DNA from 3 places in the Rossellomorea sp. DA94 genome. Region 3 is predicted to be linked to each of the others. Evidence: riboswitches for the same ligand, from Rfam matches in the RefSeq annotation. Region 3 holds a riboswitch; each other region holds the start of a gene.
What was found. A riboswitch is a leader RNA that binds a small molecule or an ion and turns the genes downstream of it on or off. The one in region 3 is predicted to bind S-adenosylmethionine.
Positions count from the first base shown of each region.

Region 1 (3,280 bases), 2.0 Mb from region 3:
GTTGCCGTTTCCACATTCGTAAGTTCACCCTCAAGTGCCGCCTGTATCATGGCGCGGGTGTAGGAAAGCTTCATGCGATTCCCCACTCCGTATTCTCCGCCGGTCCAACCTGTATTCACGAGGAATACCTGTGCATTGTGCTCATCGATCTTCTTACCGAGCATTTCTGCGTAACGAGTGGCAGGAAGCGGAAGGAATGGAGATCCAAAGCAAGTTGAGAAAGTTGCCTGTGGTGAAGTGATTCCACGCTCCGTACCTGCAAGCTTCGATGTATATCCACTTAAGAAATGATACATTGCCTGTTCTTTTGTCAGCTTGCTGATCGGAGGTAATACGCCGAAAGCATCAGCTGTTAAGAAAACAATCGTATTTGGGTGTCCTGCGATACTTGGTTCCACGATGTTTTCCATCGCTTGAAGGGGGTAGGCAGCACGCGTGTTTTCTGTTAAAGTGTTATCATCATAATCCGCGATGCGGGACATGTCATCAAGAACGACATTTTCAAGTACCGAACCGAAACGGATCGCATCAAAGATCTGAGGTTCTTTTTCACGTGTAAGCCCGATGCACTTAGCATAGCATCCGCCTTCGATATTGAATACGCCGTTCGGGGACCATCCGTGCTCATCATCACCGATCAAACGGCGGTTTGGATCTGCGGATAAAGTCGTTTTACCAGTACCGGATAATCCGAAGAACAACGCTACATCGCCTTCGCGTCCAACGTTTGAAGAACAGTGCATGGAAAGGATGTCGGATTCAGGAAGTACATAGTTCATGACCGAGAAGATGGATTTCTTCATTTCACCGGCATATTCCGTACCGCCGATCAACACGATCCGTTTTTCAAATGAAACGATGATGAACGTTTCAGAGTGAGTGCCATCCACTTCTGGATCAGCCTTGAAGTTCGGTGCTGAAATGACGGTGAATTCAGATTGATGATCTTTTAACTCTTCTGTTTCCGGGCGGATGAATAATTGGTGGGCAAACAGATTATGCCAGGCAAACTCATTGATCACCTGGATCGGTAGTCTATGTTTCGGGTCTGCCCCTGCGAACCCTTTAAATGAAAATACTTCTTCTTTTTCTTTTAAGTATTCGATGACTTTTGTATATAATTTATCGAATGATTCCGAAGAGATCGGCTGATTGACAGAACCCCATTCGATTTTATCTTTCGTCGTTGGTTCTTCTACAATAAATTTATCTTTAGGAGAGCGTCCTGTGTATTTACCAGTTTCTGCTCTGATTGCACCTGATGAAGTTAAAACGCCTTCATTTCGTTGAAGGACCTTTTCGACTAGTTGAGAAACAGATAATTGTTCCTGGATGTTTTGACCATTAAGTAATTCCGTTAATTCATTAGACATGCTCACTGAATTCATTCGAACCCTTCCTTTATATAAATTTATTTAAATGGTATCGTTTACTTTACAAAAATAGTATAACACAATCAAGCTATTAGTCTATACTATTTATTTAATTTTATAATGTGTCTTCATTTTGTCACATTTCTTGACCGAATAAAGCTTGTTTCTTCTTATTTATATGAAATGCACCTCGCAATGATTAGCCTCATTACCCCATTAGGTTATGTACATGATAAAAAAACAGGCTGAAACCACGAAATGAATGGTTAAACCTGTCACTCAAAAAAAGTTGACACCACTTGTCCTAACCGTTATCATTGTTCCTTGAACGGATACTCTTATCCTGAGCTGGTGGAGGGAGCAGACCCTATGAAACCCAGCAACCTGCTAAATAGTGAATGGATCCATTTCTTTAATGAATCCGATTAAGCGAAGGTGCTAAACTGAGGCAAGGTCTCTAAAACCTTGAACGATAAGAGAGAAAAGGCGCGGCTATGATCTGAAACCTTTCCTCTGAAACTTTTTCCACGAGGAAGGGTTTTTTCTGTTTATAGTGGACCACATGCACATAAATCATGATTTATTTATAAAAGAATCATGTTTACTTCATACTACTTAGGGAAATGAGTACCGTATCTGTTTACTGTTTTGTCAGAAGAATTGTTCTGACAAATATGCTTAAGGAGGAACCTTGATGTCAACTAAACGTCGTCTGTTTACATCTGAGTCCGTAACCGAAGGACATCCAGATAAAATTTGTGACCAAATTTCTGATTCAATTCTTGATGCAATTCTGACCAATGATCCGAATGCACGTGTAGCGTGTGAAACGTCTGTCACAACGGGTCTTGTGCTTGTTGCAGGTGAAATCACTACGAATACGTATGTTGATATCCCGAAAATCGTTCGTGAAACGATCCGTGAAATTGGCTATACCCGTGCGAAATACGGCTTTGATGCTGAAACATGTGCAGTTCTGACTTCCATTGATGAGCAGTCTGCCGATATCGCTCAAGGTGTCGATCAGGCCCTTGAGGCCCGTGAAGGTCAAATGACGGATGAAGAAATCGATGCAATCGGTGCAGGTGACCAAGGATTGATGTTCGGATTCGCTTGTAATGAAACGAAAGAGCTTATGCCTCTTCCGATTTCCCTTGCCCACAAAATCTCCCGTCGTTTAACGGAAGTACGTAAAGAAGAGATCCTTCCTTACCTTCGTCCGGATGGAAAAACACAAGTAACCGTTGAATACGATGAAAACGATAAGCCGGTCCGCATCGACACGATCGTCATCTCTACTCAGCATCACCCTGAAGTGACGCTTGAGCAAATCCAACGCAACCTGAAAGAATATGTCATCGACCCGGTTGTACCGAAAGAACTGATCGATGAAGAAACGAAATATTTCATCAACCCGACTGGCCGCTTCGTAATCGGTGGACCACAAGGTGATGCAGGTCTGACAGGACGTAAAATCATCGTTGACACATATGGCGGATACGCACGTCACGGTGGCGGTGCCTTCTCTGGTAAGGATGCAACGAAAGTGGACCGTTCAGCGGCTTATGCAGCGCGCTATGTAGCGAAGAACATCGTGGCAGCGGGACTTGCTGAGAAATGTGAAGTTCAATTAGCGTATGCAATCGGTGTGGCGAAGCCCGTATCCATCTCCGTTGATACATTTGGAACAGGGAAAGTGTCAGAAGATGTATTAATTGACGTTGTGAGCAATAACTTTGACCTTCGTCCTGCAGGAATCATCAAGATGCTTGACCTTCGTCGTCCGATCTACAAGCAGACAGCTGCTTACGGACACTTCGGCCGTAACGATCTTGATCTTCCTTGGGAACGCACAAACAAAGCGGATGCGTTGAAAGCAGAAGCATTAGGCGAATAAGGAAAGATAG
Region 1 covers NZ_CP122397.1:3,708,012-3,711,291, reverse strand. Annotated here, with positions in the region: gene pckA (phosphoenolpyruvate carboxykinase (ATP)) at 1-1,388, opposite strand, end outside; SAM riboswitch class I at 1,709-1,852, shown strand; gene metK (methionine adenosyltransferase) at 2,068-3,270, shown strand.
Region 1: another riboswitch for S-adenosylmethionine. It lies ahead of metK (methionine adenosyltransferase); the one in region 3 lies ahead of P8596_RS08895 (2,3-diketo-5-methylthiopentyl-1-phosphate enolase).

Region 2 (3,280 bases), 740 kb from region 3:
TCAAAGAATCCAGCGATGATCAACAGATAAGCAAGCCACTGTTTATCAAAATGATACCCCCGCTTTTCAAGCTGAACTAAACCCAATCCCGCAAGCCATGTTACGAAAAAGGCGATGACAGGGACGATCACCCAGAAAGACATGATCGTAATAAGTGATTTTACATACAGAACCTGATAAGCTACCCCGACTCCTACAACCGCGCCAACCGTTACTTCACTCGTAGATAGCGGAATGCCGATCACATTCGCAAGAAACAATGAAATCGTTGCGGATAACAAAATAATGAGAACGACCTTTATCGACAATAGATTCTGTGGGATGATCCCAGAACTGATTGTCTTTACAACCTCTCCACCACCCAGAACCGCTCCACTCAGGACACCTGCCGCGCATATCCATAGCGCTGTCCGGATGTTTTTTATTGCGCCTGCACCATATGCCACTCCCATTGACGCTGCCGCTCCGCTGGCACCAATGTTCATGGCGAAGAACAAGCTGATCAGAAGGGCCGAGATTTCAAGCAAATCCCGTCACCCTATCTAATGGAGACCGCATTCTGTCTTTCCTTTTCCTTTCCATCTTCCGGAGCGAAGATCATTGACATCAATAGCCGGTGTGGTGCAATGGAAGCAGCCAATGCTCGGATACCCTTGATCGTGAAGGGGGTTATAAGAAAGATTATGCTTATGGGTATAACGCCAGATCTCCTTCCACGTCCAGTGAATCAGCGGACAGATTTTAACGGATTGAAATTTGTCATCTTTATTGATGAATTCAACATGTTGTCTTGTTGGGGATTGTTCCCTCCTTAATCCTGAAATCCATGCGTGCCCCTTGGATAATGTTTCTTTTAACGGGTCAAGCTTCCGAATTTGACAGCATTGGTTTGGTTTGGTTTCCCATAACTTATCCCCATATGCCTCTGCCTGCTCCTTGAGGGTCAACTGAGGCTTTTTCATATGGATGGTCAACTCGGGATACGCCTTCTTCACTTTCTCGATGATTTCATACGTTTCCTTGAAATGAACCCCTGTATCAAGGAATACAATGGTTGCCTGCGGTTTCACCTTGGATATGAGATCGATAAGCACAATGCCTTCTATCCCGAAACTGCACGCATATACAACCTCGTCACCATAATGATCATATGTCCATTTCAGGACGTTAAGCGCTCCTTTATAGACAGGATCCACTTCAAATTCCATGGATGGCTGTTTCCAAGTCTGATACGTTAACATAGTACACCCCATTCCCTGACGCTTATCCAAAGAAAAAGAGGCGGTAACAAAATATAAGGAGTCCCTATATTTTTGCTACGCGCCTCTAGTTTGTCTAGTCAGCTTATTTTATTCGGACTTTCTCATTTTTCTCTAATTGAATGACTTTTCCATCCTGTACGATAATCGTGATTGAACCAAAGCTCATGGTTTCAAGCATGGACTGGATTTTCTCTGCTACCAAGTCAAACTGTACATGCTGGTTCTTCTCTTTTTTCACATGATACCCCCAATTTTCTTCTTATCCAGATCAGAAAAAAACAACTTCCCATTTTGGAAAGTTGTTCAGGTAAGGTTACCTTATCTTCCAAAATGACTTCACATTTTGCTGGAATTAGCACCTTACAATACGTAGGTTGCTGGGCTTCGCAGGGCCAGATCCCTCCACCACTCTGGATAAGAGTTATTCATTTTAATATTCTAAATAATATCACAATTACAGCAGAAGTCAACCCGAGTTTTTCGATCGGATTTATGTCTTTTGTCTTATTTTATTCAAACATCATTCCATACATGTTTATTCGATTGGGGGTGGTTCTACGACAATTTTTCATAAAGCATTGCGCAACTATTCAAGGACCCTAAACGCGACGTTACCCTCAATTACGTTCTTCCCGGCTTGGTTTGTGGCTAAAACCTTAAAATGAAGGAGGTTTTCCTGTTTGTCCGTCAATTCTGCCCGTAATGTCACCACATCATGTAACATGACCATCCCTTTAAATCGTACCGAGTAATCCTGGATAAAGCCTTCCTCATAGTGTGGGCTGAAAAGTTTGGACACATTGCCCATCGTCCACATTCCATGAGCGATGATTCCTGGAAGACCCAGCTTCAAGGCTTCATCATCGATGGTGTGTATCGGATTGTAGTCTCCGGAAGCTCCTGCGTATTTGATCAGGTCCATCCTCGTGACCGGAGCGAGTTCAACCGGGGGGAGTGTATCTCCTATTCCGAATGATTGTAGTATTGTCATTTACTCAACCTCTTTCTGACTTCTTCTGTAATAATGACAATCGCCTGGGAAGTGAAGATTCTTTCCCCACGAGAATCTTCCCCGACATCTTCGATGACAAGGAATCCCAGTTTCCCCCCGGTACCTTCCCGTTCATAATAGTTTTTTATTTCCGTATAACATTGAATCGTTTCCCCTACCTTCAAAGGTCTTTCATAATGAAAGGATTGTTCACCGTGAATCAACCCATCATTCGGTAAATGAAAGCCTTCGATCGAACCATAGTCGAACACTCTCGGAAAGGTGGGAGGGGCAATGTTCCCCCCATAAGAGGAGGACTTCCCGGCATCTTCATCCACATAAAAGGGATGGGGATCGCCAATGGCGTCTGCAAATTTCCGAACCGCTCCTCTTTCCACTGCATTCCGGGTGGAAGTAGACCTCTTTCCGATATAGGATTCAAACATATTCTTCACCTCTTTCTTCTTTATTCAGGCTTTCGGCCCTCCAGCAACGTAGAGAACCTGACCATTGACGAATGAAGATTTTTCATCTGCAAAAAAAGCGACGGCATTTGCAATATCTTCAGGAGTCCCGCTTCTTCCAACAGGGATTCCCTGGAGACTTGCTTCCACTAATTGATCGAAAGTGATCCCGATCCGTTTCGCAGTTTCTTTCGTCATATCGGTTTCAATAAAGCCCGGTGCTACAGCATTCGTGGTGATTCCGAATGGACCAAGTTCTATGGCAAGGGTTTTCGTCAAGCCTTGAAGACCTGCTTTAGCCGTTGCGTAGTTTGCCTGCCCGCGATTTCCCAATGCTGAGGTGGATGAAATATTGATGATGCGTCCGTACTTTTGTTTGACCATGTATTGTTGGGCTGCCTTCACTACATTGAATGAACCCTTTAAATGCACATCCATGACCGTCTCCCAATCGTTTTCGGTCATTTTGAATAACAGATTATCCCTGATGACCCCTGCATTATTCACCACAATGTCCAGGGAACCAAAAGATTCATATACTTCCTTCATCGCATTTTCAACTT
Region 2 covers NZ_CP122397.1:2,434,373-2,437,652, forward strand. Annotated here, with positions in the region: gene P8596_RS12615 (sulfate permease) at 1-485, opposite strand, end outside; gene P8596_RS12620 (phosphoadenylyl-sulfate reductase) at 543-1,241, opposite strand; gene P8596_RS12625 (YezD family protein) at 1,345-1,500, opposite strand; SAM riboswitch class I at 1,578-1,683, opposite strand; gene P8596_RS12630 (MaoC/PaaZ C-terminal domain-containing protein) at 1,849-2,253, opposite strand; gene P8596_RS12635 (MaoC family dehydratase N-terminal domain-containing protein) at 2,250-2,699, opposite strand; gene fabG (3-oxoacyl-ACP reductase FabG) at 2,724-3,280, opposite strand, start outside.
Region 2: another riboswitch for S-adenosylmethionine. It lies ahead of P8596_RS12625 (YezD family protein); the one in region 3 lies ahead of P8596_RS08895 (2,3-diketo-5-methylthiopentyl-1-phosphate enolase).

Region 3 (3,280 bases):
TAAACCAGTCCCTCTCCGCCAATTCTCTTTTGATATCAGCGAGCTCTTCCCATTCGGATTGATACGACTTCATATTGTCACTCCTTTTTCTATCACTTTTATGCAATCGTGAAATGTTTCAAAAGGATGATACGGGATTTCCTTTTCTTCACACGTACGTGCGAGATAGTCCCTTGCGAGTACTGTATCGCCAAGCTTCGCCATCTCGATGTCTGTAACAGAGTCCCCTATTACAATCACCTCATGATCTTCCAGGGATAATGCCCTCAGAATGGAAGGCTTACAGCATCCACATCCTTTGTTTTCACAGTGCACGTCACATGGATATGGCCAATGAATGGTTATGTTCGAATCGTTAAAGATCGCTTCGTTACAATATACAGCCTTAAAAGGCCCGAATTCTTTCAGTAACGGGTGAACGAAGAAGTCTATTCCCCCACTCACAATATACAGGGGAATCTCATTGACTTTTGTATAGTCCACGAATGCCTTGAAGCCTTCACGAATAACCGCTGTTTCCATCAAATACTGAATCATCTCGTCTTTCTTTGAAGAAGGAATGAGTGAGAACAACTTGCTTACCCCTTCTTTGATCGAGATCGAGTGGCTTAAAATGTCCTCTTTTACAGGCTCCCATTCCGGTGGGGCAAAGGCTTTCATCAAAGAAATGATATTATCTGTTTCTGTGATCGTCCCATCAAAATCACAGAATATCACTGGAAGACTCATTATACTTTTACCTCCCCACCCCATAGGGACAGGGCTTTCTGCAGTTCTTCATGGGTTTTGGCTGCCTCCTGGAGTGACGTTCCGTTTAAAACAGCATCGATTGCTTGGCCAAATGCCATTCCTCCCCCACTTGCACCGTCCGGGTGACCGTGAATGCCTCCTCCGGCATTGATGACACAATCTGTCCCGAAATCTTTTACTAAAAGGGGTACAAGAGCCGGGTGTATGCCTGCTGATGGAACTGGCAATGTTCTCTTCAAATGTTCGTCATTCTTTGTTAATTCATGGCTTATGGATAGGACGTTGCCTTTCTCTAGTGCCACACTACCATACGGAGATGGAAATAATGAAAAATCAGCCCCGGACATCCGCAATAATTTACCCAACCATAAAGAGTAGCTCACTCCATATACTGGAGATGCTGCAACAGCCCCGGCAAAGGCAGGATGAGCCATGATCGGCAATGAAATCTCAGGGTCCTCCCTCAATTCCTGCAGAACATCGAGACCGTAGGAAAATACATTGAATAAAAGAGCATCTGCCCCAAGCTCCCTGGCTTTTCTTGCCTTGTCCCGTAACTGTGAGGTTTTCCCTGTCAGATTTATGGCATACAAGGTTCTCTTACCCGTTTCTTCAAAGACATCGTGCAACACTTTTTTTCCTAATCTCACTCTTTCAAAAAATGGAGTCAAGGAATTATCAAATAATATTTCATCATCTTTTACGACATTGACTCCGCCGAGGGCCTGAGCTCTTAACTGATTTTCAAGGAACGTGAGATCCCTGCCGATCACTCCTTTGAATATGCTCATTAACAGCGGTCGACCATGAACCCCTGTTAATTCCCTGATGCCCTCTATCCCAAAACGTGGACCGGGAAATGACTTTTTTAAGTCTTCTGAGAACTCCAGATCCAGTAATTTCACTTCACCATCGAGAGAAAGTTTGCCGAATACCGTTGTAAGGATAGCCGGAATATCACTGGAATAATTATGACCGGGATACCCAATCTTCACCTCACCCCAGGAGCCTTCGTCCTCCCTCTCTTCCACAGAAACGACTCTCCCCTTGTATTTTCTTAATTGTTCCTGTTCCAGTAGCGGCAGGTCCGTCCATGATCCGACCGTGAGTCCCAAAGCAATCCCTTCTGCCTTTTTCTCGTATGAACCACTCTTTCCCTTTAGTCGATATGTTGCAATCACTTCGCTCATTCATATTACCTCCCTATGTAAAAGCTCTTTTCCGCGTCTTGATTTCATCATGCCGGCAAACAAAAAAACCTCTTCCAGATAAGAAGAGGTTTACATTCGGCACTCTTTCTTATCTGTCAGCTGTATAGCTGCAAGAATTAGCACCGTGCTTAAATAAGTCGGTTGCCGGGCTTCATCGGGCTGGTCCCTCCGCCTGCTCTTGATAAGAATTTCATTATATTAATTCAGTTGGATTATTACACCAATTTCAGCATATGTCAATCCCTTTTGTGAAATAATTCTAAACTTTCTATACGGGAAATCGCCTCTTTTATCCGTTCATTTGTCGTTAAAAGACCGACCCGTACATACCCTTCTCCATATTCTCCAAATCCTACACCAGGAGCAACGGCCACTTTGATTTTTTCAAGTAAATAGGTTGAGAACTCAACAGATGTGAACCCTTCCGGCACCTTAAGCCAGGCAAAGAAGGAACCTTGTGGGGCTTTTACATCCCACCCAATTCCCTGTAGACCCGAGATCAGGAGTTGTCTTCGTTCTTCATATGTGGCAACCAGTTCCGTTACGCAATCCTGGGAACTCAGTAAAGCCGTAGTGGCTGCTTCTTGAATTGCGCCGAACAGGCTTACGTAAAGGTGATCCTGGAGGAGATTGATCGCTTCAATGACACTCTTATTCCCAACGGCAAAACCGACTCTCCAGCCTGCCATATTATAGGTTTTCGATAATGTATATATCTCAATCCCGACATCCTTTGCACCATCCGTCTCAAGAAAGCTCAGAGGCTTCTGTCCATCGAAACCGATCGCCCCGTAAGCAAAGTCATGCACCACACAAATATCATGCTTTGAAGCAAGTTCCACCGTGTCCTCGAAAAAGGATTTTGTGGCGGTAGCACCCGTTGGATTATTGGGGTAATTGAGGAACATTAATTTCGCCCTTTCCCATTCTTCACGGGAATGTACACGATAGTCCGGAAGAAACCCATTCTCCTCTTTCAACGGCATCTTGATCATACTGGCTTCTGCCAATGCGACCCCCGATACATAATCCGGATAACCAGGATCCGGGACAAATACTCCATCCCCGGGGTTCAATAAACATTGAGGGATCTCCACCAAACCTGCTTTTCCTCCGAAGAGAACCGCTACTTCGGTTTCGGGATCTATCTCCACACCGTATTCCCGCAAATAGAAAGCTGCAATCGCCTCCTTAAAGCTCGATAAACCACGAAATGGAGGATATTTATGGTTAGAAGGAGATTGAGCCGCTTCTGTTAGTTTTTCCACAATATGTGGAGGGGTCGGCTGATCTGGATTTCCCTGTCCCAAATTAATGAC
Region 3 covers NZ_CP122397.1:1,699,306-1,702,585, reverse strand. Annotated here, with positions in the region: gene P8596_RS08905 (methylthioribulose 1-phosphate dehydratase) at 1-73, opposite strand, end outside; gene P8596_RS08900 (2-hydroxy-3-keto-5-methylthiopentenyl-1-phosphate phosphatase) at 70-729, opposite strand; gene P8596_RS08895 (2,3-diketo-5-methylthiopentyl-1-phosphate enolase) at 729-1,940, opposite strand; SAM riboswitch class I at 2,047-2,149, opposite strand; gene P8596_RS08890 (pyridoxal phosphate-dependent aminotransferase) at 2,198-3,280, opposite strand, start outside.